4 regions of the Paenibacillus sp. FSL M7-0896 genome follow, and region 3 is predicted to be linked to each of the others. Evidence: riboswitches for the same ligand, from Rfam matches in the RefSeq annotation. Region 3 holds a riboswitch; each other region holds the start of a gene.
The links. Region 3 has a riboswitch for cyclic di-GMP ahead of MKY12_RS00385 (anti-repressor SinI family protein). Riboswitches for the same ligand answer to the same signal wherever they lie in the genome.
Positions count from the first base shown of each region.

Region 1: another riboswitch for cyclic di-GMP. It lies ahead of MKY12_RS30100 (flagellar assembly protein A); the one in region 3 lies ahead of MKY12_RS00385 (anti-repressor SinI family protein).
Region 2: another riboswitch for cyclic di-GMP. It lies ahead of MKY12_RS19485 (thiamine pyrophosphate-binding protein); the one in region 3 lies ahead of MKY12_RS00385 (anti-repressor SinI family protein).
Region 4: another riboswitch for cyclic di-GMP. It lies ahead of MKY12_RS01670 (transglutaminase-like domain-containing protein); the one in region 3 lies ahead of MKY12_RS00385 (anti-repressor SinI family protein).

Region 1 is NZ_CP150250.1:6,952,301-6,959,920, forward strand. It holds gene MKY12_RS30075 (ring-opening amidohydrolase) at 1-659, opposite strand, end outside; gene MKY12_RS30080 (ABC transporter permease) at 656-1,408, opposite strand; gene MKY12_RS30085 (ABC transporter ATP-binding protein) at 1,405-2,214, opposite strand; gene MKY12_RS30090 (ABC transporter substrate-binding protein) at 2,229-3,242, opposite strand; gene MKY12_RS30095 (isochorismatase family cysteine hydrolase) at 3,268-3,951, opposite strand; cyclic di-GMP riboswitch class I at 4,456-4,548, shown strand; gene MKY12_RS30100 (flagellar assembly protein A) at 4,626-6,275, shown strand; gene MKY12_RS30105 (aldo/keto reductase) at 6,306-7,280, shown strand; gene hcp (hydroxylamine reductase) at 7,378-7,620, opposite strand, start outside.
Region 2 is NZ_CP150250.1:4,491,097-4,498,716, forward strand. It holds gene serA (phosphoglycerate dehydrogenase) at 1-1,592, shown strand, start outside; gene MKY12_RS19470 (SDR family NAD(P)-dependent oxidoreductase) at 1,674-2,516, opposite strand; gene MKY12_RS19475 (YafY family protein) at 2,651-3,604, shown strand; gene MKY12_RS19480 (methyl-accepting chemotaxis protein) at 3,678-4,928, shown strand; cyclic di-GMP riboswitch class I at 5,430-5,526, shown strand; gene MKY12_RS19485 (thiamine pyrophosphate-binding protein) at 5,643-7,286, shown strand; gene MKY12_RS19490 (carboxymuconolactone decarboxylase family protein) at 7,337-7,620, shown strand, end outside.
Region 3 is NZ_CP150250.1:88,050-95,669, reverse strand. It holds gene MKY12_RS00400 (TasA family protein) at 1-485, shown strand, start outside; gene MKY12_RS00395 (TasA family protein) at 523-1,113, shown strand; gene MKY12_RS00390 (helix-turn-helix domain-containing protein) at 1,435-1,767, shown strand; gene MKY12_RS00385 (anti-repressor SinI family protein) at 1,913-2,056, opposite strand; cyclic di-GMP riboswitch class I at 2,091-2,194, opposite strand; gene MKY12_RS00380 (2-oxoglutarate dehydrogenase E1 component) at 2,690-5,557, shown strand; gene odhB (2-oxoglutarate dehydrogenase complex dihydrolipoyllysine-residue succinyltransferase) at 5,617-6,933, shown strand; gene MKY12_RS00370 (IS256 family transposase) at 7,424-7,620, opposite strand, start outside.
Region 4 is NZ_CP150250.1:390,284-397,903, forward strand. It holds gene MKY12_RS01655 (glycosyltransferase family 2 protein) at 1-534, shown strand, start outside; gene MKY12_RS01660 (GtrA family protein) at 524-928, shown strand; gene MKY12_RS01665 (class D sortase) at 996-1,649, shown strand; cyclic di-GMP riboswitch class I at 1,775-1,856, shown strand; cyclic di-GMP riboswitch class I at 1,930-2,010, shown strand; gene MKY12_RS01670 (transglutaminase-like domain-containing protein) at 2,024-2,833, shown strand; rRNA gene MKY12_RS01675 (16S ribosomal RNA) at 3,200-4,760, shown strand; rRNA gene MKY12_RS01680 (23S ribosomal RNA) at 5,060-7,620, shown strand, end outside.

The sequences.
Region 1 (7,620 bases), 870 kb from region 3:
CAGTCCGTGCAGATATCTTCCTCCTGCAAGGCCGCACGATCCACCTCACCCAGCGCTACCCCGGCACCCAGTGCAGAAGCTCCTCTGGAATAGCCCATCGATTTATAAGTATCCTCTGTGACGAGCGATACCTCACGGTTGTGTGCCTCATAGATCTGCTCAGCGGTAAGCAGCGGACATTTGATTTGTACAAAATGCACATCCTCCGGTGAGGTGATGCCCGCATCCATGACCGCACGGGCCACGGCATCCGCCACGGCGTCCACCTGAGGGAGCCGTCCCAGTTCCTCCGGCCGGAAGCTCCGGGTTCTGGCGACTCCAATGGCGAGTGACTTCAGGCCATCAGTGACCATACCCGGCTCCTTCTGCCCGCTGCGGCTGATAACCGTGAAGTGCGGACTGAGTACCCCTTCCGTACCGCCGGACATCACATAAGAGATGTCGGCAGCTCCTCCTTTTGCCGCTTCAGCAAAGAATCCTTTCAAGGCCATCACAGCATAACCCCGTGTAAAATCATTCACACAGCCGTTTCCCTCCGTCTTCCCCAGCACCGCGACCACTTCCTCCGGCCGGAACAGGCCTGCTTCCACCGCTGCGCTTAATCCCGACATATCATGCGGCGCGCCTGCCGGGATTCGAATGACCGAGCAGTTCATCATAGATCATCGCTCCTTGTCCAGAAAATAACCCGTTTCTCCAGCAGCCCGATACACCAGAACAGCAGCAGGCCGCACAGCGCCGAAGCAATAATGGCCGAGAACATCACCGGCGTATCCATATGATAGGAAGAGACAAGCACTACATAACCGAGTCCCTTATTCGCTCCGACAAATTCGCCGACTATGGCACCGACTATCGCGAGCGAGGTGGAGATTTTGAGGGCAGAGAAGATATAAGGCAGACTCGTCGGCAGGCGCAGCTTCCAAAAGATTTCGCTTTTCGTCCCTTTGTAGGTGGAGAACAGCTCCCAGGCTTCGTATTCAATGGCCTTAAGCCCCTTGACACTGTTCACCAGAATCGGGAAAAAACAGATCAGCATCGAAGCGATTACCTTCGAGGTATACCCGGTCCCCAGCCAGACGACCAGCAGCGGGGCCAGCGCCACCAGCGGCGTAGTCTTAAGGGCGATGGCCAGCGGGAACATCCCTTTCTCAATCGGCTTGGAATGAACAAAAATCACTGCGGTAGCCAGGCCGAGGATATTGGCGAGAATGAACCCGGTCAGCGCTTCGCCCAGCGTAACCAGCGTATGCGACCACAGCGAGCCATTGATAGCCGAGACTACCTGCGTAGGCGCAGGTAGAAGATACATCGGAACCGACAGGAGACGTACAGCCAACTCCCACAGCAGCAGGAAGCCGAGCGCAAACGTGACCGGGTACAGGGTGTCTTTGATTTTGACCGTCATAGATGCTTCACCCGCTTTCTCAGTTCCTTGACAATCCGGTGAAATTCCGGCAGCTCCTCCATGCCCGCCTCACGCGGGGAGGGCAGCGTCACCGGAATGATATCCGTCACACCGGCAGGCCGGGGAGACATCATCACGACCCGGTCCGACAGCAGCGCGGATTCATGGATCGAATGGGTGACCATCACAATGCTGCTTAGACTGGTCTCCGGGCTCTCCCATAGCCGCAGCAGCTCGAAATTCAGCTTCTCACGCGTCAGCTCATCCAGTGCGCCGAACGGCTCATCCATCAGCAGCACCGTCGGATCAGCCGCCAGAGCTCGGGCAATCGCTGCCCGCTGCTGCATCCCGCCGCTGAGCTGATGCGGGAAGTGGTTCAGATAATCCTGGAGGCCGACCAGGCTCAGGGCACTTTCTGCTTTTTCACGTGCCTCGGCTTTGCTGAACTTCTTCTTCTCGCCCAGCTCCAGCGGCAGCATGACATTCTGCAGCGCGCTGAGCCACGGCATCAGGACCGGCTTCTGGAAGACCATGCCCAGGGACAGATCAGGTGAAGCATACGCCACCTCTCCACCGGCCTCCGGGCTTAACAGCCGCAGCATCAACCGGAGTGTTGTGGATTTCCCGCAGCCGCTTGGTCCAAGAATCGAAATGAACTCATTGCGGTATACATCAAGGCTGACCTGATCCAGCACAGGCACGTTGCCGAAAGAAAGAGAGCAATTGCGCAGGGAGAGCATGGTTTCCCGGGTACCGGGATGCCGCGCGGCGGCAGCATCCAGCTGTTCTTTGATCGCTGTTGTCATTATCGGGTCCCTCCTTATTTCAAAAACTCGTTGGTGAACAATCCGCCGATGTCCTGTTCCTTTTTCACAAATCCCAGCTCGACCAGATTCTTCTGCAATGTCTCCCAAGATGCCTCGTCCATTGAGCCCAGCGGGAGCTTCTCCGGATCCAGCAGCGGAATGCTGGCCTTCATCATATTGACCTCATGCTTCAGATCCAGCTTCTCGCCATACTTCAGACCGAATTCCGCCGCTTCCTCCGGATGCTTTACTGCATAATCCCAGCCCTGCATAGACGCCTGCACGAAGCTTGCGACCATCTCCGGGTCCTTCTTGATGATAGACTCCGTAGTGAACAAGGTATCAGCATAGAAATTGATGCCATAGTCGTTCGGGTCGATAATATTCACTTCCTTGCCCTGCTCCTCTACAGCCAGCACTTCATTAATGACATATCCGGGCCAGGCCTTGACCTGACCGGTTAACAGCGGACTCAGATCATATTTGACCGGCATCTCTTCGATTTGCGAAGGGTCGATACCCGCGCTTTTCTCCATGGCCCGGAAGGTCAGCTCTTCGTTGCCGCCCAGCTTAATGCCCACCTTTTGCCCGACCAGATCCTCCATCGTCTTGATCCCTGACTCTTTGAGCGTGAACATGACGAACGGGGTTTTGCGGTAGATCGCGGACAACGCTTTGACCGGGACGCCTTTCTCTCTGGCGATGACGATCTGGTCGGCACCGGTAACTCCGAACTCCTCACTGCCGGAAGCTACCATCTGCACAGCCGGGAAATCCGAGCCCCCCGGGCGGATCTCAACATCCAGCCCCGCTTCTTTATAGAAGCCTTTTTCCACTGCGGTATAAAAGCCGGCAAACTGCGCCTGGTGAATCCACTTCAGCCGGAGCACCACCTTTTTCAGCTCGCCCGAGCCTTCCGCTCCCTGGCCTTCAGCCTTCCCGGCTTCCGTATTGTTACCGCAGGCGGTCAGGAGCAGCATTAGCGAGGTTAACAGCATCAGCGCTTTTGTTCTGGACTTGTTCCACATGGTTATTCCCCCGTTTATGAATGATTTAGTATTGCTCCAGCGCCTTCAGCACCGCTTGTGAATCACTTACACTGCCGAACACTCCGCCCTGCATTTGAACCATACTCAGCGCCGCCAGGTGATTCGCTTCATCCGTCGCTCCTGTACAATCTGCAAGGATCAGACACTCGTACCCGCGGTCATTGGCTTCCCGCATCGTGGTGTGTACACAGACATCGGTAGTAATACCGGTCAGAATCAGATGGGTAATTCCTTTATTCTTCAGGATCAGGTCCAGGTCTGTTGCGTAAAAGCTCCCTTTGCCCGGCTTGTCTATAATGTACTCTCCGTGGGCAGGCGCCAGCTCATCAATGATCTGCCAGCCGCGCTCCCCCCGCACGAGGATTCGTCCCGCCGGTCCTTCGGAGCCGATCTCGGCCCCGATCTGGCGGCTGCGCCACCGCTTGTTCGCCGGCAGATCCGACAGATCCGGCTTATGCCCCTCGCGGGTATGGATCACGGTGAAGCCTTCGATGTCCCGGATACGGGCCAGCAGCCGCTGAATGGGCTGGATCGCCCTCGCTGTTAATGAGAGGTCATAACCCATTCTCTCGACGTAACCGCCCTTGCCGCAAAAATCCGTCTGCATGTCGATAATCATCAGCGCTGTCTTCGCCGGGTCCACAGCCCCGTCATAAGGCCAGATGTAAGGTGTTGCTGCAATCTGCATGGTTTATGCTCCTCTCCTGATGTCGCTATCTCTATTAATGTTATATTAGTTAACATTAATTCGCGTTTCCTTGGTATGAGTTAGATTATATTACAATGAATTTGCGATGTCTTCGGTTTTATTACGAAATAATACACTGAATGTTTGTGTTTATTTACACAGTTAACATATACATAACATTAACACTCGCAAAATCGCTTATCAAAAAAGAACACTCCGATTCTTACCAAGCCCAGGGTGTCCCAACAGTTGAATGCTCATACTTTCCTCCCCCTGCCTCTTCCATAAGCTGTAAGCGCTGGGAAACCAGTTTTTTTGTCGAAATAGAGCTGCATATTTCGAGTTTTTTGATAAATAGGCATAATATAGTTGAAAAATAGCTCTTTAAGTACTAGAATTAAGCTTGTTTGCAGAAGTTAATGACGCGTAAGAACTATTTATGACTCTTTTTGTCGATTACAGTCGACCATAACTCCCACCTCTACAGGATGTATATCATTGATCTATTTCTAAAGGCAAACTCCCCGAAAGGGCAGGACGCAAAGCCATGGGCCTAAGAACGCCGGAATCTGCGTTTACGGTTGCCAGGCTGCCAATAGAGACCACTTAAGCCAGCTGTTCAGGAGGGAAAGCCTCCCAGGCTTGATGATGTTCTTTTTCTGTACGAATTGCCATTGATCATACGAAAAAGTGAGGTTACAACCATGCCGCAGCAGGATATCGAACCAAGCCGATATGAATTCGTAGAGTCCCTGATGCTCGAACGTAAAGGTCTCCTGGATTCATTCTCTGTGGAGGGCCGAGCTTCTGACGGGACAACTGGAGATAAGAATGGAATTATCCTCGTGCAGGACAACCAGATATTCATTACTCCCCCGCTCCCCGGAGGTGCTCCCGCCCGCATTTCTGCGGTCCACCCTGTTGTCCTGAAGATCAACTGGAAGACCGTTACAGAGCCGACCGAGGTGACCAGGGCGGATTATATCACTTGGGAGATCTGTGAGAAGCCGCAATATGAAATTACCGTATCGCCTGACAAGCTCAAGGTCCACTTCACTTTATACCGTGCAGAGAAGTACGCCTGGAATCTGGTCAACTGCCCCGCCGCCTTCGAAGCGGTCGTCCGTGCCCAGCCCAATCCGGCGATGCTGCTGTCCACGCTCACCATAGAACAGATTATCGCCTCACTGGACAACCGTTTTATTCTGCGCAACCTGAACATTCCCGCCCTGTACGCGGAGCTGGAGAACCCTACATATCTTCCCGTATGCATCGCTGAAGGCAGATCCCCGCTGCCCGGCAAGGAAGCCCGGCTGGAATTCCTGCTGCCTGAGCATACACTGGAGGGGAACCGGATGCTTCAGGGACAGGGAGCCCGGGGTCAGAAGCCTGCGGAACCCTTGGAGTATCTCCGTTTCCCGGGAGCCCCCTTTGCCTTTGCAGGCGAAGTCTTCGCCCGCAAGCTGCCGCCGGAAGAAGGCATTCCCGGCCTCGACACAGACGGAAGGGTCCTGCCCCCTCCCCCGCCGCAGGATATCTACTTTGCTGCCGGTAATCATGCCAAGCTCCTTCCCTGTGGTAATATCGTGGCCCGGCATACCGGCAGACCCCGCATCTGCGGAGGAAACGGCAGCGTCCGGATATGTGACTTCCCTCCGGTCAGTCTTCTGGCCAGAGAGATGACAGATCCTGCGGGCGATGTTATGTTCGCAGGTGACATCATTGTACCGGGAGATCTGGAAGGACCTGTACGAATTGAAGCCCTCGGGAATGTGTACGTCTATGGCGATATCCGCCAATCTACAATTATAGCCACCGGCAGTATTTACGTTAGCGGCCAGGTCACCGGCAGCGGCCTGTACGCCGGACACGCCGGGGTAATGCAGCATCGTCTGCACAGCCTCGCATGCCTGCTGCGGACAGAGACGGACGGACTGCTTGAGGCAGCGCGCCAGCTGGCCAAGAATGTGGAATCCCGCCAGCAATCCGTGAATTACGGCCTGGTAGTCATGCTGCTGCTGGAGGATAAATACAGCCACTTGGGCAGCCTGATCCGTGATCTTCAAGCTGCGCTAAGCCGTATGAACGGGGCGTTCGGCTCCGGCACGGACCAGCTCTGGCAGATGCTTGAGGTATTCGCCCATCCGGGACAATTCACCGGGTACATTACTGACAGTGTACTAAGCCGCTTCTCCAGGCTGCTGCTTAAGCTGGGTGAGGAGATTGAGCTGCTCCAGGAGGAGCATGCGGTGATTAATCTCGCCCGGTCACAGGACAGCCGCCTGGAGTCCGGCGGCAAGCTGCTTGTGCGTGATTCCTGCTAAGACTACTACTAGATGAGGAGAAGTTAGAACATGCGATATAACCGTCTGGGCAATAGCGGCCTGCAGGTGTCCGCCCTGGGTCTTGGAACCAATTCCTTCGGCAAACGGGCAGATCAGGAGACCTCGGTCCGCATTCTGCACACCGCTATGGATCAGGGCATCAATTTCATCGATACCGCCAATATCTATGCCGGATCTGAATCGGAGCGGATCATCGGCCTTGCGCTTGAAGGCAAACGCCATAACGCAGTGCTGGCGACCAAAGCCGGATTGCCGAAGCATGAGGGACCCGGTGGCAGCGGCTCTTCGCGCCATCATCTGATGCAGGAGCTGGAGGGCAGCCTGCGCCGGCTGAAGACCGACTATGTGGATCTGTATCAGATTCACACCTTCGATCCCTACACACCGCTGGAGGAAACGCTGCGTACGCTGGATGATCTGATCTCCGCAGGCAAGGTGCGCTATATCGGAGCCTCCAATTATGCCGCCTGGGAGCTGATGAAGGCGCTTGGAATCAGCGAAGCCCGGCACTTCGCGAAATACATCTCTATCCAGTGCAGCTATTCGCTGGCTGACCGCACGCCCGAAGCGGAGCTGCTTCCGCTCTGCCTGGATCAGGGTCTGGGCATCATCCCATACTTCCCTCTGGCGGGCGGCATTCTTACCGGCAAATATACTGGCAGCAGCAAAGCCCCTGCCGGCTCCAGAGCAGAGACCGATCCGAACTTCCGCCGCTTCCTTACCCCGGAGCGCATCTCGCTCGGGGAGCAGGTTCAGGCCATTGCGGAGGGACTGGGCACCTCACCTGCAGCTCTATCCCTGGCCTGGCTGATGAACCGGCCCGCCGTCTCCACGGTGATTGTCGGTGCAACTACAGTAGAGCAGGTACAACATAATCTGCAGAGTCTCTCCGCTTCAACGGATGCGGGAATACTTGAGCAGCTTGACCAGGCCAGCGCCGCCTTCCGCACCAGCGAGCCGTTTGCAGTCTACCGGCTGCCGTAAGCGCTGACGGTGACGTTCATATTCATATACAAAAGCGAGCCCCCTTATACGGAGACTCGCTTTTGTGTATTTTGGCTAATGCTGAAGCTGTATTGTATTATACCGCAGCAATAAACCGCTCCATGTCTTCCTGTACGGTAGTAATACCGCCGATACCGAAGGTATCTACCAGAACCTTAGCTACATTAGGCGACAGGAAGGCCGGAAGTGTAGGACCCAGGTGAATGTTCTTCACGCCCAGATGCAGCAGCGCCAGCAGTACAATCACCGCTTTTTGCTCATACCAGGCAATGTTATAGGAGATCGGAAGATCGTTGATGTCTGCAAGACCGAACACTTC
Region 2 (7,620 bases), 3.3 Mb from region 3:
TGTTTAAAGTATTAGTATCGGATCCGATCAGCGATTTGGGCATTCAACAATTGATGGACGCAAGCGATGTGACTGTAGACAAGAAAACAGGACTAAGTGAAGATGAGCTAGTTGCAATCATTGGCGAATATGACGGCTTACTCGTTCGCAGCCAGACTACCGTGACGGACAAAATTATCGCCGCCGGTACTAATCTCAAGGTTATCGGCCGGGCCGGAGTCGGCGTGGACAACATCAAGCTGGAGTCCGCCACGCAGCGCGGTGTAGTCGTTATCAATGCTCCGGACGGCAATACCATTACGACCTGTGAACATGCTTTTGCCATGATGATGGCCTTGGCCCGTCATATTCCTCAAGCCTATGCGAAGACAATTTCCGGCGTATGGGACAGAAAAACCTTCCTCGGCGTAGAGCTGCGCGGCAAGACACTGGGCGTACTCGGCATGGGCCGGATCGGCAGCGAGGTGGCCAAGCGCGCCAAAGCCTTCGGCATGAGCATCCTGGCCTATGACCCGTTCCTGACAGCTGACCGTGCAGAGAAAATGGAAGTGAAGCTGGCTTCGGTAGACGACATTGTGCGCGGTGCAGACTTCATCACCGTTCACACACCGCTCACTCCGGAGACGCGCCACATGATCTCCCGTCCGCAATTCGAAGTGATGAAAAAAGGCATGCGCATCATCAACTGTGCCCGCGGCGGTGTCATCGATGAAATGGCGCTGGTAGAAGCGATTGACAGCGGTATTGTAGCCGGTGCTGCGTTCGACGTCTTCGAGAAGGAGCCGCCTGAAGCAGACCACCCGTTCCTTACACATCCGAAGATTATCGTGACTCCGCATCTGGGTGCTTCGACGATTGAAGCCCAGGAGAACGTAGCCATCGATGTATCCGAGCAGGTCCTTCATATCCTGCGCAACGAACCGTTCATCAACGCGGTGAACATTCCGCCGGTTGCACCTAGCGTGATGAACAAGCTGCAGCCGTACTTCACCCTCGGCGAGAAGCTGGGCAGCTTCGCTACGCAGATTACGGACGGAGCGATCCGCGAGATCCATGTGGAATATGCCGGTGATCTCTCGGATGTGGATACCCAGCCGCTTACCCGCTATGTCGTCAAAGGTGTGCTCACCCGCCACTTTGCCGGAGATGTGAACATCGTCAACTCGATGCATCTGGCGAAGACCCGTGATGTGAATGTAGTGGTGACCAAGGCTTCCAAAACCAAAGGCTTCACCAACCTCATCACGGTAACACTCAAGGCTGAGCATGATGAAGAGCGTCTGGTCGCCGGTACCCTGCTGCAGGGCTATGGCGAACGGATTGTTAAGGTCAACAAGTTCCCGGTCGATATTGCTCCGGAAGGCCATCAGGTTGTGATCTCGCATAATGACAAACCGGGTATCATCGGACTCGTCGGCACCCTGCTTGGCGAGAACGGCGTCAATATCGCATCCATGCAGGTTGGCCGTACGATCATCGGCGGAGCTGCCATTATGCTCCTGACCGTTGATAAGGGTGTGCCGAAGGAGGTCCTGGTGAAGCTGGCCGGACTGCCGGAGATCAACACCGCTGAGGAGATCATTCTGCTCTAATTCTTATTTCTTCACAATAAAACACTCTTCGGGAGTGCAGGCCCCAGGCCGCGCACTTCCAAAGAGTGTTTTTGCGTTATACTATGAAATCCGGTAGGCTGGCACCTGCCGGCCATCGGTGTCCGTAAAGCCATATTTCCGTGCCAGGTCCCCTACCTTCTGGGGAGTACCAGTCATGGATATCACTTCAGGATCAGCAGCAAGCGCTGCAACTGCCCGTCCGATATAAGCGGTTGATTCAGTGGTCTGAAGCCCCTCCTCCTCCTGCCAGTGCTCCTCATCTGTGCCAAAGCTGTCCAGGACCAGCTCGGTCCGCATCCAGCCGGGAGAGACGGGAATCACCGCGATGCCATCCGCAGCCACCTCTAGGGATAATCCGTAGGCCATGCGCACCAGTGCATTTTTGGACAGATCATAATAGAAGTTCCCCGTGTACTTGTACTCGTCCCAGAAGGTTGTATGGACGATTAATTTACCCGCCCCCGCTCCTTCCCTGCGCATCAGGGGTACAGCATAATAATTACTCATTAGCTGCGCCCTCACACCCGCAGTGAACATATGATCCCAATGCTGCACCGGCTGCTCCCAGAACGGTTCATTCCCGATAGGGAGAGTATTGCCGCCCCAGACGTTATTGACCAGAATATCCAATCTGCCCTGCTCTGCGCTAATCTGCCGGATTACAGCCTCTGTCTCGCTGTCATTGGTATGATCACAGCGGATCACAGCTCCGTCCCCGCCTGAGCGGCGGATCTCAGCCAGCACCCCTTCAAGCGTTCTTGCTTTTCCCTCCTGCGGCATACCGGCATTCCTGCCCGTAATGTATACATAGGCACCAGCCTTCGCCAGCTCCAGTGCAATGCCTCTGCCCGCTCCCCTGCTCCCGCCTGTTACCAATGCCACTTTCCCTTGCAGATTTGTCATTTGATCCGCTCCCTTTCATCTATCATACCCGGATTAGATGATCATTTGCGCTAATCCGTACTCTTGTCTAATATATACCTTATACATGACAACCATTGACATATATAAATAATACATTCAAGGGAGGTTGCAGAATGAGAGCGGATCGCCTGATCACTATCGTTCAGCTCTTACAGAGCCGCGGGAAAATCAGCTCCAAAGAGCTGGCGCTAACGCTGGAGGTATCCGAACGTACAATCTTCCGGGATATGGAAGCACTAAGCTTCTCCGGCATCCCCGTGCTGGCGGAGCGCGGCCGGGAAGGCGGCTGGAAGCTGGCTGAAGGCTACCGGAATTCCCTGACCGGAATGAACACCAAGGAGATTGCCGCGCTGCTGGTGCCCGCTGATCCGGCGATTCTGCACGCTCTGGGCATTCAGGAGGAGTTCTCCTCGGCCGCCCGCAAGCTGCAGGCCGTCGCTACCCGGCAGCCAGTCACCCCCTTCAGCTTCCTCAGCCAGCGGATTCACATCGACGGAGCCGGGTGGCATCCCTCCGGGGAGACCTATCCCTGCCTATCCGCTTTGCAGGGAGCCTTATGGGAGAACCGCAAGGTGAGCATCACCTATCTCCGCGGGGAGGACGCCGCCGAGCGGCTGGTTGCACCTCTGGGGCTGGTAGTTAAGCGCGGCGTCTGGTACTTGGTCGCGGGGCATGACGGCGAGCTGCGGACCTACAGGGTCTCCAGAATCACTGAGGCCAAAGTCACAGATGAGTCTTTTGAGCAACCGGAGGATTTCGTCCTGTCTGAGTACTGGGAGACCTCCACCGCCGCATTCAAGTCTGCCTTGCCCAGGTACCCCTCCAGCCTTCTTGTAAGAGAGCAAACGATGAAGGAGCTGCAGAAGGAGCGATACGTCGCCCTGTTGCACCAGGAGCCTGCTGAGGCCCCGGGCTGGATCAGGGCCGAGGCTGAGTTCAACACGCCGGAGTCTGCGTGCCGGATCATCCTGTCCCTGGGTCAGGGTATCAAGGTGACGGCACCGCCTGAGCTTGCGGATACTGTTGCTGCGGCTCTGCGTGAAGCGGCAGCATTATACGATTTTTAATAATAGACCAAATGCACTAGTATCCCCTATAATATTACAATACACATTATTATTTATAGGGGGACTTTACATTATGGACTGGATGAACAAGCTGCCGTTGAAACAAAAAATCGTCACCGGATGTTACCTGGTTGCCGCTTTATTCGCTGTCCCTGTCTTAATCACGCTAATCCTCATGGACAGGCTGCTCATCGGCATTATTCTTGTCGCCGTCCTGGCAGCGCTGACTTACCCGCTTGCGCGCTTCATTGAGAGAACGCTTACATCTTCATTTGAGGATATCTCCAATGTGACGCACACGATTGCCAAAGGCGACTTCACCAGCCGTGCCGATGAGAATGGCTCCATGGGCGACATCAGCCGCTCCTTCAATACCATGATTGACAAGCTCAAAAAAATCCTCACCGATGCCTCACAGATTACCCGTCAGGTTATGGACGCCAGCCGCGGGATTGAAGACAAGAATCAGAACCTGAAGTTTGTCATGGCGCAGGTGGCTTCCTCCTCCAATGAACTGGCCCTCGGTGCTAACGAAATCTCGGTGGATATCGCTGATATGACCGAATCGATCAAGGATATCGAAATCAAAGTCTCCAATTATACGAATTCCACCAAGGAAATGAATAAAAGGTCTGTACATACGCTGGAATTGGTAGAACAGGGACGGCAATCGGTGGATACCCAAGCCGAAGGCATGCGCAAGAACATCCAGGCTACCCAGAAGGTGGCGGATACTATCGAAGCCCTATCGCATAACGCACGAGGCATTACGATGATTACCAAGACAATTACCGAAATTGCTGAACAGACCAATCTGCTGTCGCTCAATGCTTCTATTGAAGCCGCCCGTGCAGGCGAACATGGCCGCGGGTTCGCCGTTGTTGCCCAGGAGGTCCGCAAGCTGGCCGAGGAATCCACCGCTTCAACCAAAGAGGTGTTCGGTCTGGTACGCAGCATCGAAGCGGATATCAAGCAGGCTATCGATAACATCGCCATCAATGAAGAGGTAGTCCAGGTGCAGAATGAGATGATTACGGAGACAGCCAACATTTTTGCTCAAATTGTGCATAGTGTCCAATACATAACCGAGCAGATTGCCTCCTTTTCCGCAGAGAGTGACCTTATGCTGGAGAGCGCGCTCAAGATCTCCGGGGCGATCGAGAATATCTCAGCCATCACCCAGGAGACCGCCGCAGGGACGGAAGAGGTATCCGCAGCGATGAACGAACAGATTCATGCTCTTCAATCCGTAGCTGAGGAGACAGAGAAGATGACCTCCGCGGTCTTCAACCTGCAAAAAACGATTCATATTTTCAAATTTTAACCTCAGCACAAAGAGACACGCCTGCGGAATTTTCTGCGGGAGGTGTCTCTTTTTTTGGGCAAAACAAAGATTGTTATGTAATATTCACAAATTGTTGAAATTGTGCATAAGGGTAAAAACCGTGCTTTGCACTTCTTTACTATAGTCGTTCTATTGTCATAGCTTGTCTATAAGCTAACATCTTACATCACTATTACTTAAGTCCTATCACCGAAATTTGTAATGCTGTATATCTAGTGAATTCTTAATGTTTTGCAGTAAATCAGGAATGTAATGAGGCTTTGTGCTCACTTCCCACATTAATCAACCTAAACGGCCATTTGCATTTTAAGACTTTAGTCTTCCAGGGACAACCATTTTCAAAAGTTTGAAAATCCAAATATTTAGCCATTTCCACTCCTGAATATTCGTCAAATTCCGAGTTTCTTCTCACAGGGGTTATTGACAAAAGCGGAGCAAGGAATATATTGTAAAGGAAAATTCTCCACAAATTCATTTATAACCGCATACCGGCAAAATTCACCGAAAGGGAATGACGCAAAGCCATGGATCTACAGTCTCATTTCTGAAGTGGGATCATGACAGCCAGGTTGCTGAAAAACTGTGAACGCCTTAGGTTTCGCGTTTGATTATGGTGATTCGTGCAACAGACCTGTGCTCCAATGGTGAGTACAGGTTTTCTATTGCTGACGTATACAAATAACAACTTGCGGGGTGGATGTTCTGAAGACAGTTGCAGATTATATGGCGGAAGCATTACACAATCTGGGAGTCACTCATTCTTTTGGAATCATAGGCAAGTCTATTTGCCCCATCGCTTTGAAAATGGTTGACTACGGTATAGAGTTCATCCCCGGCCGGCACGAATCCAGCTCCGGCTTCGCCGCCGGCGGTTATGCTCTGAAGACCGGCAGTCTCGGGGTAGCCTTCGGCACCTCCGGTCCTGGGGGAACGAATCTGCTCACCGCAGCAGCGCATGCCAAGGCCAATAATCTTCCCGTCCTCTTCATCACCGGACATCAGTCCATCAAGGAGCTGGGCATTCCCCAATGTCAGGATTCCACTTCCTACCTGGCTGATTTGGCGGATATGTTCCGGCCGGCCACCCTCTTCAGCAAGCTCGTTGAACGCGGCGATCACTTCAGCACGATTTTCAACCATGCCCTATCCATCGCCCTGGGTGACCAAAAAGGTCCGGTCCATCTCTGCATTCCGTTTGATGTGCAGACAGAGCGGCTCGCGGAATGCCGGATTGTTCTGCCGGAACGCGAGGGACTAGTCAGTTATCAGAACTATGACCGGGTCATCTCGGCGATTAATCAATCCGCTAGGCCCCTGATCATTGCCGGTAAAGGCGTCAACCGCTCAGGTGCCCATCAGGAACTGGTTCAGCTGGCCGAAACCTTCAACATTCCTGTAGTCACCTCTCCAGGCGGCAAAGGTGCAATAGCTTATGATCACCCGCTCTACCACGGTCCTGTCGGCGTTGGCGGCTCCTCGCACGGCGATGAATTGCTGAACAACAGCGACCTGTTCATTGTTCTGGGCTCCCGCCTGAGCGACATGACCATCTGCAACCTGAAGCCGGAGAATCATCCGCCGCAGCTGATCCAGTTCGATGTAGATCCAACCTTTGTCGGCAAAATACTGTCCTCATCCACCATCGCTGTCGGCGGGGACTTAAGGGACAACCTGGCACTGTATCTTCAGAAGCTGGACCCCTCTACGGTCACCAAGCATGAAATCACAATCTCCAATGCTTACAATGACGAGTTGCCCGTGCTGGCGGGGCTCTCTCTGGCTTCGGTAATGAGCACGATGAGCGACCTGATTCCTTACAACAGCAGCGTGTTTGTAGATGACGGCAGCCACGGGTTCAATGCTGTGAAATGGTTCAATGTCCGCAGGCCCGGCAGCTTCATATTCGATGCCTACTTTGCTTGCATGGGCAATTCAATTGGCATGGCGATCGGTGCCAAGACGGCTTCTCCCGGAGAGACTGTCTTCTGCATTACCGGTGACGGCTGTTTTATGATGCTCGGAACTGAAATAAACACAGCCGTTTGCAAGGACATTCCGGTGATTTTCATTGTGGTGAACAATAAGCAGCTGGATATGGCGCTTAAGGGTATGGAGAAAACGACCGGCCGGATTGACGGTACGATCTTCGAGGTTCCGATGGATGCCGTGAAATTCGCCGAATCGCTGGGTGCAGCCGGCTTCCGCTGTGAGACGCAGGAGGAGTTCGCTGCCGCAATCCGCGAAGCTGTGGCACTTAACAAGGCTGTTGTCATTGAGCTGCTGACTGACCGTGATGAAATGCCTCCTACGGCCCACCGCACTCTGGATCTTACGTAAGGAAGCCGTATCCGCACACCTTTTCTAACCTACTATCAGGAGGACATATCGTGAACAAGAACATGAACAGCGGACTCGATCATTTCACTGATCTCTCAGGAGATTATGGGGCCAAGGCCCTGGCTCCGATCAAAGAGCATTTTCCGGAATTAGCCGAATATATCATGGGCAATGCCTATGGCGATATTTTTCAGCGGACCACGATTGGCTCTGACTGGAAGGAGATCGCGGTGATCTCGTCGCTGATTACGATGGGACAATATGAACAGCTGGGGGTTCATTATGTAATGGCGCTCCGCGTTGGCATGACCGTCGAGCAGATCAAGGGCGTGCT
Region 3 (7,620 bases):
CTTTTAACAACGGAACCCTATCACTGCAATCTGACCCCTCCGTCATTGTTAATCTCAGCAATCTCAAGCCGGGTGATACGGTCTTACGGGACTTCAAACTTAAAAATGACGGGACGCTCAATATTCCCAAAGTGGTACTGCGCACCTCATCGGCCATTACAGACGCCCAGGGAGACAACGGCTCCCATAATTTCAAGGATGATATTATTGTGACCTTCCTCGTGAACAAGGATAAGAAGGAATCGCCGCTCCTGGTCATCTCGCTGGCCGATCTGGAGCAGGAGAGTCCCGATCTGGTGGCCCGGGGAATTCTCGGAGCGATCTTAGGCGGAGAGAAGTCCGGCATCAAAGCCGGCACCTCGGATAACCTGACCATCCAGTTCGCCTTCAAGGAGACCCTCCAGCCGCAGAACTATTATCAGGGCGACACGCTTGCACTGACTCTGAATTTCGAAGCCAACCAGGAAAAAGGCACGCTCAAATAATTCCACAAAAACAAACCATTCGAGGAGGAAATAAATAATGGGTATCAAAAAAACATTGGGTCTTGGCGTAGCATCGGCAGCACTGGGCTTGTCTTTAATCGGCGGGGGCACCTTCGCTTACTTCAGCTCCACAGCTACCAGCACGGCAACCTTCGCAGCGGGTACGCTGAAGCTCGGCTCTTCCTTCAATACTCCGGTAGCGCTGACGAATCTGAAGCCGGGAGACTACACCGTCCGCACCTTCACCTTGTCCAATGACGGCACACTGGATATCAAATTCCTCAAGCTTGCCACCACTTACACCGTGACCGATGCCAAGGGCGATAACGCGGGCCAGGATCTCGGAGACCACTTCAAGGTCAAGCTCCTCGATAATACGTACACCGGCGGATCATTAAGCGGTCATGTGCTGTCCGAGATCTCCCTGAAGGATCTGAAAAATACCCCCAGCTACGATCTCGTAGCAGCAGGTGTACTGCCAGGAGGGATTGCCGCCGCCGGGTCCAAGACCTTCAAGATCGCCTTCGAATTCGTAGACAACACGCTCGATCAGAACATTTTCCAGGGTGACGGCTTAGCTCTGAACTGGACCTTCGATGCTCTTCAAGGAGTGGGAGAAGCCAAGTAGATCAGGGGCCAGCCTATACAAGTGAAAATGGCTTTGCCGTCCTTTTATTAGGAAGGCAGCGTTTCAGCAATCCATCAAGACGGCATATCCTCCCTCATCCGGGCCGGGTATGCCGTTTCTTTTTTCCCGCTGCCGGGTTCAAGGATTTTTGTCCGTTTTGCGGATTTTTGTTATACTGACAAGAGAAAACGGCTTTGCCGGCCTTCGAACGGGCGGTACCGTTTCAACGAGAAAGATAAGGAGAATGTATAGCGCGAAGCATATCACTTCTTATTTTTCACCAAAAAAAGTACGGAGGGCGTTGTAATCGTGTCAGATACTATGGGAAGCCGCATCCACAAACTCCGGCTGGAGAAGGGCTATTCGTTATCCGAGCTTGCCGATAAGGCTGATGTGGCGAAATCATACCTCAGTAATGTGGAACGGAACATTCAATCCAACCCCTCCATTCAATTCATCGAAAAAATCGCTGACGCGCTTCAGGTATCCATTCATGCACTGTTGTATGGCGGACTGGCAGAGACGGAAGAACAGGCTCTGGACGGGGAATGGTTCCGGCTTGTTCAGGAGGCCATGGCCTCCGGTATAAGCAAACGCGAATTCAAGGAATTCCTCGATTACCAGAAATGGCGCATGGAACAAAAGGACAACTAGACGGGCATTATATGCCACAGGGAAGACTCCGCACGGCAGGGAGGCCGCCTTCGGCGAAGGCAGCCTTTCAAGCGGCATACAGAAAAGGCACAGCGTACCGGACGCTGTGCCTTTTCTGTATGTATCGCAGCAATGATGACCGCCCTTACATCGCCTGGAGCGCCTTCTCACTTAGAAACCGGCGGATATCCTCCGCCGCGATCCCCGCCTGCTTGGCAGACATCAGCAAGTGCACCCATTCTAAATCCAGATCTACTGCCTGCAGCTCGTCATTCCCCTGGTTGGACATATCCAAGAAATCTCCTCCTAGAATTTTCGCGTCCCCAGGCAGTCCGGCCATCATAGTAGTATTGCTACTTTGTAGTATTTCTACTTTAGATCCGAGACTTTGTGCCCCTGTCTTTCGGCAGGTTTACCTTTTACTGGACCCTTTCCATCATGAAAGGATCTGGCAAGAATCGATGAAACCGTTCTCCGCAATAACATTATACAAGATCATACGCAATTAGTGTGTCGTTTTCTGGAATTTTTTTATGAAAAAATGTGAGGAAACTTAGCTGAAATTGCCAGCGGCTTGTATAAATATTTCCAGTTCCAAGTTCAAACACTAGCTAATAGTTTAATTATACTAAAGGGAACCCCATCCGCCCCGACTTGCCGCTGCACGCAACATCGTATAGAGACAATTACCCATTTGTATGTATAACGGGCTGTTATATGAGTTTTTTCTATTTATGATAGTTCCGTATGAATACTGTAATGAATCATGCCAAATTGCGAACGGATTGACCGAAAGTATGAATTGATTACCCCGCCGGAAAGTAGCACAATAGGATGAGAATGAAACCGCAAACATTTGCAGCTCCGCCAAGTGGCACACTGGATGCCTCGCGTGGAGTTTATCCGTTAGGAGGACCTATTCATGGCAGTCAAAGAGCCCTATAACGACACAGTATGGAGCAAATACTACGGCCCCAACCTGGGCTACATCCAAGAAAGATATGAGCAATTTGTCAAGGACCCCTCTTCTGTTGAACAGCATTACCGCGATCTCTTCACCGTATCCGGCCCCCCTCCACTGGCACCCGATGCCGAGAGGGCTCCAAGGCCTGCCGTATCAGCAGATGCCGAGTGGCTCAAGAAGGCTGTCAAGGCCTCGAAGCTGATCGCCAATATTCGAATATATGGCCATATGGCCGCAGACATTGACCCGCTGGAGCGCAGCACGAACCCGATGGCCAAATGGCTGGAGCTGGAGACCTACGAGCTTACCCGTGAGGATCTTAATGCCCTGCCCGCTTCGCTGATCTGGGATAATGCCCCTGCGGATGTGCATACCGCGATGGATGCCGTCCACAGAATGCGCCAGGCCTATACACAGACCATTGCTTATGAATTCGGGCATGTGCATGATGAACGCGAGCTGCGTTGGCTCAACAGCCAGGCGGAATCGATGACCTCCCCTGCCCCGCTGAATAATACAGAACGCAAAGAGCTGCTGAAGCGGCTGGTTCAGGTGGAGCATTTCGAGACCTTCCTGCACAAGACCTTCGTCGGCCAAAAGCGCTTCAGCCTGGAGGGCAATGATGCCCTTGTGCCGATGCTGGATGAGATTGTGCGGGCTGCCGCGCATGACGGCGCCGAGCATATCCTGATGGGTATGGCCCACCGCGGAAGACTTAATGTGCTGGCCCATATTCTGGGCAAGCCTTATGATATTATTTTCTCAGAGTTCCATCATTCGCCGAACAAAGAGCTGTTCCCTTCGGAAGGCTCCATGGGCGTGACTTACGGGTGGAGCGGTGATGTGAAGTACCATCTCGGGGCTGACCGTGCCGTCCGCGAAGGCGAAACCGTACGTACCCGGATCACGCTGGCCAATAACCCCAGCCATCTTGAATTCGTCAATCCTGTAGTCGAGGGCTTCACACGCGCCGCACAGGAAGAACGCAACGCTCCGGGACTGCCTAAGCTGAACACAAGCAAGGCTATGGCTGTGCTGATGCACGGCGATGCAGCCTTCCCTGGCGAAGGTATTGTGGCTGAGACGCTTAATATCGGCAAATTGCAGGGTTATCAGAATGGCGGTACCGTGCATATTATCGTCAATAACCGGATCGGCTTCACCACCGAGAGCGAGGATTCCCGCTCCACCCATTATGCCAGCGACCTGGCCAAAGGGTATGAGATTCCGGTTGTGCATGTCAATGCCGATGACCCGGAAGCCTGCATTGCCGCAGTCCGTCTGGCCAGCGCTTACCGCCATATGTTCAAGAAGGACTTCCTGATTGATCTGATCGGCTACCGCCGCCACGGACATAATGAAATGGATGATCCCGAGACGACCCAGCCGATTGTGTACGGCAAAGTGCGGAACCACCCTACTGTGTACCGTGCTTATGCAGAACGCCTGGAGCGCGAGAAGGTAATCACAGCCGATGATCTGAAGAACATGATTGCCGAGGCTGAGAGCGTCCTCCAGCAGGCCTTCGATCAGATGAAGGAAGGCAAGCAGAAGAATGCGGAGTCCAAAACCGCCGTCGCGCTGGATAACAGCAGTCCCCAGCAGCGTCCGACAGCCTTCCCTCTGGCCGGTCTGCAGGAAATTAACCGCGAGCTGCTGCGCGTACCGGCGGGCTTCAAGGTCTATCCGAAGCTGGAACGGATTCTGCAGCGCCGCAAGGATGCGCTGAATGACGGAGAGCGGGTAGACTGGGCACTGGCAGAGACACTGGCCTTCGCGACCATCCTGAAGGATGGCACGCCGATCCGCCTCAGCGGACAGGATTCACAGCGCGGCACCTTCGCCCACCGCCATCTGGTGCTGCATGACAGCGAGAACGGCGAACTCTATTCTCCGCTGCATCAGCTGAGTGATTCCAGCGCTTCATTCGGCGTCTACAACAGTCCGCTGTCCGAGGCCTCTGTCCTCGGCTTCGAATATGGTTATAACGTGTTCGCACCGGAGACCTTCGTCATCTGGGAGGCTCAATATGGCGACTTCGCCAATGCCGCTCAGGTCATTATCGACCAGTTCATTTCCGCCGGCCGTGCCAAGTGGACGCAGCGCAGCAATCTGACAATCCTGCTGCCTCATGGCTATGAAGGCCAAGGACCAGAGCACTCCAGCGGCCGAATGGAACGGTTCCTCCAGCTCTCCGCCGAGGAGAACTGGACTGTAGCCAACCTGACCAGCGCTGCGCAGTATTTCCATCTGCTCCGCCGTCAGGCCGCGCTCTGCGGACAACCGGATGCCCGGCCGCTGGTGATCATGGCGCCGAAGAGCCTGATCCGTAACACGCGCAGCACCTCGGCGGGAGCGGATCTCGCTTCGGGCACCTTCCAGCCGGTTCTTCCCGAGCCGCTGCTCGGCAGTAAGCCGGAAGCCGTGAAGCGCCTCGTGGTATGCAGCGGCAAGGTGGCCATCGACCTGCAGACGGAGCTGGAGGCAACGCGCGGACAGGACTTCTCCTGGCTGCACATTTTGCGCATGGAACAGCTCTATCCGTTCCCGGAACGCGAGCTTGGCGCTCACCTGAGCAGCTTCAGCTCTCTGGAGGAGATCGTCTGGGTGCAGGAAGAACCGAAGAATATGGGCGGGTGGACGTATGCCGAATCCCGGCTGCGCGCCATCGCACCGCAGAAGGTCACTGTCCAGTATATCGGCCGTCCGGACCGTTCCAGTCCGGCCAGCGGCTACGCAGATGTCCACAGCTTCGAGCAGCGGCGCATTGTCCGGGAAGCCCTGAAATTGAATGCTGCAGTGCAAGCACCTGTACCGTCTTCCTGAGCACAGCAAGGCGGTCATCCGATATCACGCACACCACTATATTTGGGGAGGTACGGCCTGTGTCCGAGATAAAAGTACCCGATTTGGGCGAATCGATTTCCGAAGGAACGATCTACAAATGGCTGGTTAAAGAAGGCGACACTGTCGGCCAGGGAGATGTGCTTGCCGAGCTTGAGACCGACAAGGTCAATCTCGAGATCAGTGCGGAGGAGGACGGCGTCATCTCCTCCATCCTGCGCCAGGCGGGCGAGAACGTTGCCGTTGGCGAAGCCATCGGCATCATCGGCAGCGCCGCCGGGGCAGGTGCTGCCAGCGGGGGCAAGCCTGCAGCAGATAATGCTCCGCAGAGCGGCAGCGCGCCTGCTGCTGCCGCAAGTACCGCAGCGGCTGAACCGGCCGCTGCGGTAACGGCTCCAGCCGCCGCCGAAGGTGCGGCGGCAGGCACTGCGGCCCTGGCTTCGCCGGGGGCGCGCAAGCTGGCGCGGGAGCGGGGCATCGACCTCGGCGAGGTCAGTGCCCGCGACCCAATCGGCCGGATCGGTCAGGCCGATGTGGATGGTCATGGCGCAGCCGGGCCGCAGGCCGCTGCGCCAGCAGCTCCGGCGGCCGCGCGGCCGGAGCCGGCGAAGCCCGCGCCGCCGGCAGCGGGCAAGGCGCCGCACGCCGAGGACGGCAAAGCCACCGAGCGCAAGCGCATGTCGCGGCGGCGGCTGACGATTGCCAGCCGCCTGGTCGAAGCGCAGCAGACGGCCGCGATGCTGACCACCTTCAACGAGGTGGACATGACCGCCATTCTCGACATCCGCAAGCGCCGCAAGGATGCCTTCAAGGAGAAGCACGAGGTCGGACTCGGCTTCATGTCCTTCTTCACCAAGGCCGTCATCGGCGCGCTCAAGGCTTACCCGATGCTGAACGCCGAGATCGACGGAGAAGATCTCCTGCTGAAAAAATATTACGACATCGGCATTGCCGTAGCTGCCAAGGAAGGCCTGGTCGTACCGGTCGTCCGCGATGCCGACCGGCTTAGCTTCCCAGAGATCGAGCGGCGTATCGGCGAGCTGGCCTCCAAGGCGCGCGCCAATACGCTCAGCCTGCCGGAGCTTCAGGGCGGCACCTTCACCATCACGAACGGCGGAGTGTTCGGCTCCCTGCTGTCCACACCGATCCTCAATACCCCGCAGGTCGGCATTCTCGGCATGCACAAGATCCAGCTGCGCCCCATCGCGCTGGATGAGGAGCGCACGGTCAACCGTCCGATGATGTACATCGCCTTGTCCTACGATCACCGGATCGTGGACGGATCAGAAGCGGTCAGCTTCCTGGTCAGAGTCAAGGAATTGCTGGAGGACCCGGAATCCCTGCTGCTGGAAGGCTAAGCCCCCGGCCCATCGCTTCTCCAACCATTTAATTAACATAAAGGCACCCGTTAGAGCGTAACCCTACGCCCTCCCGGATGCCTTTTTGCTATATCCGCTGACTCTGCCTCCGCCATACCCGCTCATACCAACATGCGCCTGTTCTCAGCAGCCCACGCACCTCCACCGCGCTAAATGTGGTCGGTTTTTCGACCACATTTAGCCGACGAGGTAGCGTCCGGGCCAATTGTGATCGGTTTTTCGATTACATTTGGCCGACGCGGCGCACCCAGTCCAATTGTAGTCGGTTTTTCGATTACATTTGGCCGATGCGGCGCACCCTGTCCAATTGTAGTCGGTTTTTCGATTACATTTGGCCGACGCTACCCACCCAGTGGTAGCGTCAAGAAGTTTGTGTAAAAGAGTAGAAGTGCCTCCCCCGGGTTACGGGTTGGGATGTAGTGTTTCTGGGGGAGGGGGAACCCCGACTCCCAGAAACTGGATTTCTCTGTTACGCCTCTTCCGGTGTGGGCAAAGAGGGGTAGCGTGTTTCGAATAGCTCTTTTAGCTTCTTTTTAACGGCATCCACTCCAAAGCCTTGGGCGACCCGCCCTGCATGACGTTCATTGTATTCCAGCATCTCCAGGTACACGATTTTCTCTGCGGCATCCATGTTTGTCAGACTGTTCATCGGTTTCAGACGCTTGC
Region 4 (7,620 bases), 300 kb from region 3:
GTGGAGATTCCCACAGATACCGGGGACTTCCGGCTGATCGACCGTAAGGTCTGCGATGTGCTGCGCGGCCTGAAGGAGAAGAACCGTTATGTACGGGGGCTGGTAAGCTGGGTCGGCTTCCGGCAGACCATGGTGGAATATGTGCGGGAGGAACGCTTCGCCGGGGAGACGAAATATCCGCTCAAAAAAATGATCCGCTTTGCGCTCGACGGAATCACCTCCTTCTCGCACAAGCCGCTCAAAATCGCCTCTTATGTCGGCTTCTTCCTGTCCTTCTCCAGCTTCATCTACCTGTTTCTGGTCTTATTCCAGAAAGTCTTCACCTCTTGGACTGTGCCGGGCTGGGCATCCATTGTCGGGGTGAACCTGCTGTTTAACGGCATTGTGCTGATGCTGTTGGGCGTGATCGGGGAATACATCGGACGGATCTATGACGAATCGAAGGACAGACCGCTCTATATCGTACGCGAGACCCGAGGCTACCCGGAGGCAGAGGCCGAAGACACGCGGAAGGCAAGCGATTATGCAAGATAAGGCTTGGCGCGCAGGCATGATCCAGTTTCTGAAATTCAATGCGGTGGGCCTGCTTAACACGTTCATAGATTTTGCGGTATTTACCCTGCTTCATTCCCTGGGCATGCTTAACACCCCTGCACAGATTATTTCCTACAGTGCCGGGACGGCCAACAGCTTTTTCTGGAATAAGAAGGTGACCTTCAAGGGCGGGAACAGAGGCGGGAATAGCGGCTTTGACCGGATGCAGCTGGTGAGATTTATTGTCCTGAATCTGATGGTGCTGGGCATTTCGGTGCTGCTGATTCATCTGCTGACTGACCGGCTGGGCGTCCAGGTGCTGATGGCCAAGGTACTGGTTACCTTTGTTACAGTAATCATTAATTTCTTTGGAAGCCGGAAGTGGGTATTCTAGAGGTACAGTATGTCTTCCCCGTCCCCTGCGGGGGCAGCACTTATTCTATATTGCGGAGGCGATTGTCATGCGGAAGTTATCCTATTTGATTATACTTGCCGGGGTCCTGATTATGCTCTACCCCAAAGGAAGCGAATGGTACGAGGACCGTCAGCAGCAGAAGCTGCTGGAAGAGGCTGAACAGGCCTATAGTGAAATCGTTCCTTCGGCTACGGCTCCTGCCAGCCAGGATCTGAGCAAGCCTTATGCGGAAGTCACCCAGCTGCTGGCGGAAGAGTCTGGTGCGGAAGAGCCGGTGCCCACTACAGCGCCCGAGATTGAAGTGGGAGGCAAGATCACCGCTATTATTGAAATCGATAAAATCGATCTGAAGCTGCCTGTACTGGAGGGCGCCACCAAGACCAATATGAAGCATGCAGCGGCGCATATGAAGGAGACAGCTCCGATTGGCGCGGTAGGCAATGCAGCGATTGCGGCACATCGGTCAAGAACGGCAGGGCGGCTGTTCAACAGACTGGATGAGGTCGGTAAAGGGGACGCCATTACTGTTATTACAAGCGGACAGGAATACAAATATGTTGTATATGATGTATCTATTGTAGAGCCTACCGATATTTCAGTACTGAAGGGTAAGGATGATGATAAAATTCTGACCCTCATTACCTGTGATCCGCTTGTCAACCCGACCCACAGACTCATCATTCATGCAAAGTTGACCTGATTGTCATAGGACAATGCTGAGAAAGGTCAAAAAACATAAAATTTTAGTCTATTTTTGCGGGAATCTAGTGATTTGGGTCTTGCTAATAGATTGAGATATGGTAAGCTATAACTATGAAAGCTAATACACGATAACGGCAAACCTATCGAAAGGTAGGGACGCAAAGCTACAGGGCCTTCCCGTCATGGATGGCAGCCAGTTACCGAATGAAGAGGCTTTTTTTGTTTGTTTTCATTCTGAATCTGTCATTATGTGGCAGTAGATTGGACAGATAAAGCTTATACGATAACGGCAAACCTATCGAAAGGTAGGGACGCAAAGCTAAAGGGCCTTCCCGTAAGAATGGCAGCCAGCTACCGAAAGGGGTTTTATCCATGAAGAAGTTTTATTTAATGCTGATTACACTTTTTGTGATCGTCACTTCCGTGCAGACAGGCACTGCTCAAGCAGCAAATGCAGATTCAAGCTGGTTAAATGTTGGACAACTTGATCAAGGGGTTATCGGGGTATCGTACGATGTTCCTAAAGACAAGAAGATGAAGCTCATGATTACCAAGGACAATAACAGCTATACTTACAACTTATACACTTCCAAACCGACCGAGACGTTCCCGCTGCAACAAGGTAATGGCTCTTACAAGGTCTCCGTTCTTGAGAATACTACCGGCAACAAATACAAAGTACTATCTTCCGAGACTGTATCTCTTTCAATGAGCAATGTGAATGCCGTATATTTGAGCTCTGTACAGAATGTAAAGTGGAGTTCTTCCGATAAATCCGTTCAAAAGGCAGCCCAGCTTACAAAGGGTCTGACCACAGATGCAGACAAAGTTAAGGCTATCTACAATTACATCGTAGCTAACGTGAAATATGACTACTCTCTGGCCAACAGCGTAAGCACAGATTATATTCCGAACAACGACAACACACTGGCTACCAACAAAGGTATCTGCTACGATTACGCTTCCTTGTTCGCTACTATGCTCCGCAGTGAAGGGATTCCAACCAAGTTGGTTATGGGGAATACAAGCTATGTAACTTCATACCATGCCTGGAACGAAGTGTTCCTGAACGGCAAATGGGTGACGATTGATACTACAGTGGATGCAGGTCTGGGTAAGAAAACAGCATCAACTGAACTGATCAAATCAGCAAGCAAATATACTGCAGCGAAATTCTACTAAGAATAGCTGTAACTATAGCATTATCTGAGAATAACCCGCTTAGTCATTAAGCGGGTTATTTTTATTTATATAAAGGTTGCTTTTTAATAGAAGGATAGGTTATTATAAATAAGCGTTGTTGGAGCGGCAAAGGAAATGAGAGATTACTTAAATAAGTGATTTCAAAAATAAAGCTTGCATTGCTCAGATGAACGTGATATATTATAAGAGTTGCTGGTGACGACAACATTGACACTAACAACGAGCTTGATCTTTGAAAACTGAACAACGAGTGAGTATCTGGAGATCACTTCGGTGAGATCCAAAAATGAGAATGTAAATTCTCGTCAGATGTTTCAAAATGAGCAATCGCTCTTTCTAAATACCAATTTGGAGAGTTTGATCCTGGCTCAGGACGAACGCTGGCGGCATGCCTAATACATGCAAGTCGAGCGGAGTTTGAGAGGAAGCTTGCTTCCTTTCAGACTTAGCGGCGGACGGGTGAGTAACACGTAGGCAACCTGCCCTCAAGCCTGGGATAACTACCGGAAACGGTAGCTAATACCGGATAATTTCTTTTTTCTCCTGAGAGAAGAATGAAAGGCGGAGCAATCTGCTGCTTGGGGATGGGCCTGCGGCGCATTAGCTAGTTGGTGGGGTAACGGCCCACCAAGGCGACGATGCGTAGCCGACCTGAGAGGGTGAACGGCCACACTGGGACTGAGACACGGCCCAGACTCCTACGGGAGGCAGCAGTAGGGAATCTTCCGCAATGGGCGCAAGCCTGACGGAGCAATGCCGCGTGAGTGATGAAGGTTTTCGGATCGTAAAGCTCTGTTGCCAGGGAAGAACGTCCGGTAGAGTAACTGCTACCGGAGTGACGGTACCTGAGAAGAAAGCCCCGGCTAACTACGTGCCAGCAGCCGCGGTAATACGTAGGGGGCAAGCGTTGTCCGGAATTATTGGGCGTAAAGCGCGCGCAGGCGGTTATTTAAGTCTGGTGTTTAAACCTTGGGCTCAACCTGAGGTCGCACTGGAAACTGGGTGACTTGAGTACAGAAGAGGAAAGTGGAATTCCACGTGTAGCGGTGAAATGCGTAGATATGTGGAGGAACACCAGTGGCGAAGGCGACTTTCTGGGCTGTAACTGACGCTGAGGCGCGAAAGCGTGGGGAGCAAACAGGATTAGATACCCTGGTAGTCCACGCCGTAAACGATGAGTGCTAGGTGTTAGGGGTTTCGATACCCTTGGTGCCGAAGTTAACACAGTAAGCACTCCGCCTGGGGAGTACGGTCGCAAGACTGAAACTCAAAGGAATTGACGGGGACCCGCACAAGCAGTGGAGTATGTGGTTTAATTCGAAGCAACGCGAAGAACCTTACCAGGTCTTGACATCCAACTAACGAAGCAGAGATGCATCAGGTGCCCTTCGGGGAAAGTTGAGACAGGTGGTGCATGGTTGTCGTCAGCTCGTGTCGTGAGATGTTGGGTTAAGTCCCGCAACGAGCGCAACCCTTGACTTTAGTTGCCAGCAGGTTGAGCTGGGCACTCTAGAGTGACTGCCGGTGACAAACCGGAGGAAGGTGGGGATGACGTCAAATCATCATGCCCCTTATGACCTGGGCTACACACGTACTACAATGGCCGGTACAACGGGAAGCGAAGCCGCGAGGTGGAGCCAATCCCAGCAAAGCCGGTCTCAGTTCGGATTGCAGGCTGCAACTCGCCTGCATGAAGTCGGAATTGCTAGTAATCGCGGATCAGCATGCCGCGGTGAATACGTTCCCGGGTCTTGTACACACCGCCCGTCACACCACGAGAGTTTACAACACCCGAAGTCGGTGGGGTAACCCGCAAGGGAGCCAGCCGCCGAAGGTGGGGTAGATGATTGGGGTGAAGTCGTAACAAGGTAGCCGTATCGGAAGGTGCGGCTGGATCACCTCCTTTCTATGGAGAATCGTCTTCTGCAATGAAGACATTCAAATCGGAAGCTTCGCTTCCACAATAGAACCCTTGGGTTCGAATACTCACTCGTTGGTCAGTTTTGAGAGTTTAAGCTCTCAAGTAACACTGTCTGTTATTCCGAACATCACAGCCGTGATTGTCCCGTAATAACAGCAACTTGATCCTTGAAAACTGGATACCGAAACGAATTTGCGTTTTAGAACATTCCTTTAAGCTGAACTTGTGTAAACAAGTTTCATATTAATGGCGATACTAGCGATTTTCCTTAGGGGAAACGCATTGGTTAAGCTACTAAGAGCACACGGAGGATGCCTAGGCGCCAGGAGCCGACGAAGGACGTGGCGAACAACGAAACTGCCTCGGGGAGCTGTAAGCAAGCTTTGATCCGGGGGTGTCCGAATGGGGAAACCCAGCTGTGGTAATTCGCAGTTACTCGTATCTGAATACATAGGATACGCAGAGGCAGACCAGGGGAACTGAAACATCTAAGTACCCTGAGGAAGAGAAAACAATAGTGATTCCGTCAGTAGCGGCGAGCGAACGCGGAACAGCCTAAACCAAGGGGCTTGCCTCTTGGGGTTGTGGGACGTCTCACATGGAGTTACAAAGGAATATGGTAGGTGAAGAGGTCTGGAAAGGCCCGCGATAGAGGTAAAAGCCCTGTAGCCTAAACTGTGTTCTCTCCGAGACGGATCCCGAGTAGTGCGGGGCACGTGAAACCCCGTATGAATCCAGCAGGACCATCTGCTAAGGCTAAATACTACCTGGCGACCGATAGTGAAACAGTACCGTGAGGGAAAGGTGAAAAGCACCCCGGAAGGGGAGTGAAATAGAACCTGAAACCGTGTGCTTACAAAAAGTCAGAGCCCTCTTTATGGGTGATGGCGTGCCTTTTGTAGAATGAACCGGCGAGTTACGTTTAACATGCAAGGTTAAGGTGAGAAGCCGGAGCCGCAGCGAAAGCGAGTCTGAATAGGGCGATTGAGTATGTGGACGTAGACCCGAAACCGTGTGATCTACCCCTGTCCAGGGTGAAGGTGCGGTAACACGCACTGGAGGCCCGAACCCACGCATGTTGAAAAATGCGGGGATGAGGTGGGGGTAGCGGAGAAATTCCAATCGAACTCGGAGATAGCTGGTTCTCCCCGAAATAGCTTTAGGGCTAGCCTCGGTGAATGGAGTGGTGGAGGTAGAGCACTGATTGGGTGCGGGGCCCGCAAGGGTTACCAAGCTCAGTCAAACTCCGAATGCCATTTACTTCTTGCCGGGAGTCAGACAGTGAGTGCTAAGATCCATTGTCAAAAGGGAAACAGCCCAGACCATCAGCTAAGGTCCCCAAGTGTGTGTTAAGTGGGAAAGGATGTGGAGTTGCACAGACAACCAGGATGTTGGCTTAGAAGCAGCCACCATTGAAAGAGTGCGTAATAGCTCACTGGTCGAGTGACTCTGCGCCGAAAATGTAACGGGGCTAAACACACCACCGAAGCTATGGCTAGATGCACTAGCATCTGGGGTAGGGGAGCGTTGTGTAGGGGTTGAAGGTGTACCGTAAGGAGCGCTGGACACTACACAAGTGAGAATGCCGGTATGAGTAACGAAAAGATCAGTGAGAATCTGATCCGCCGAAAGCCCAAGGTTTCCTGAGGAAGGCTCGTCCGCTCAGGGTAAGTCGGGACCTAAGGCGAGGCCGACAGGCGTAGTCGAAGGACAACAGTTTGAAATTACTGTACCACCGTAATCCGCTATGAGCGATGGGGTGACGCAGGAGGGTAGTGACGCGGACTGATGGATGTCCGTCTAAGCAGTGAGGCTGGTGTGCAGGCAAATCCGCACATCGTAAGGCTGGGCTGTGATGGGGAGCGAAAATTATAGTAGCGAAGGTCATGATCTCACACTGCCAAGAAAAGCCTCTAGCCAGGAGAAGGTGCCCGTACCGCAAACCGACACAGGTAGGCGAGAAGAGAATTCTAAGGCGCGCGGAAGAACTCTCGTTAAGGAACTCGGCAAAATGACCCCGTAACTTCGGGAGAAGGGGTGCCTCGGTAGGGTGAATAGCCCGAGGGGGCCGCAGTGAAAAGGCCCAAGCGACTGTTTAGCAAAAACACAGGTCTGTGCGAAGCCGCAAGGCGAAGTATACGGGCTGACGCCTGCCCGGTGCTGGAAGGTTAAGGGGAGCGGTTAGGGGTTAAACCCGAAGCTGTGAACCGAAGCCCCAGTAAACGGCGGCCGTAACTATAACGGTCCTAAGGTAGCGAAATTCCTTGTCAGGTAAATTCTGACCCGCACGAATGGCGTAACGACTTGGGCGCTGTCTCAACGAGAGATCCGGTGAAATTTTAATACCTGTGAAGATGCAGGTTACCCGCGACAAGACGGAAAGACCCCATGGAGCTTTACTGCAGCTTGATATTGAATTTGGGTACGATCTGTACAGGATAGGTGGGAGCCGTGGAGGCAGGAGCGCAAGCTTCTGCGGAGGCGCCGTTGGGATACCACCCTGATCGTATCTAGGTTCTAACCTAGTGCCCTCATCGGGTACGGGGACCGTGTCAGGCGGGCAGTTTGACTGGGGCGGTCGCCTCCTAAAGAGTAACGGAGGCGTTCAAAGGTTCCCTCAGAATGGTTGGAAATCATTCGCAGAGTGCAAAGGCATAAGGGAGCTTGACTGCGAGACCTACAAGTCGAGCAGGGACGAAAGTCGGACTTAGTGATCCGGTGGTACCGCATGGAAGGGCCATCGCTCAACGGATAAAAGCTACCCTGGGGATAACAGGCTTATCTCCCCCAAGAGTCCACATCGACGGGGAGGTTTGGCACCTCGATGTCGGCTCATCGCATCCTG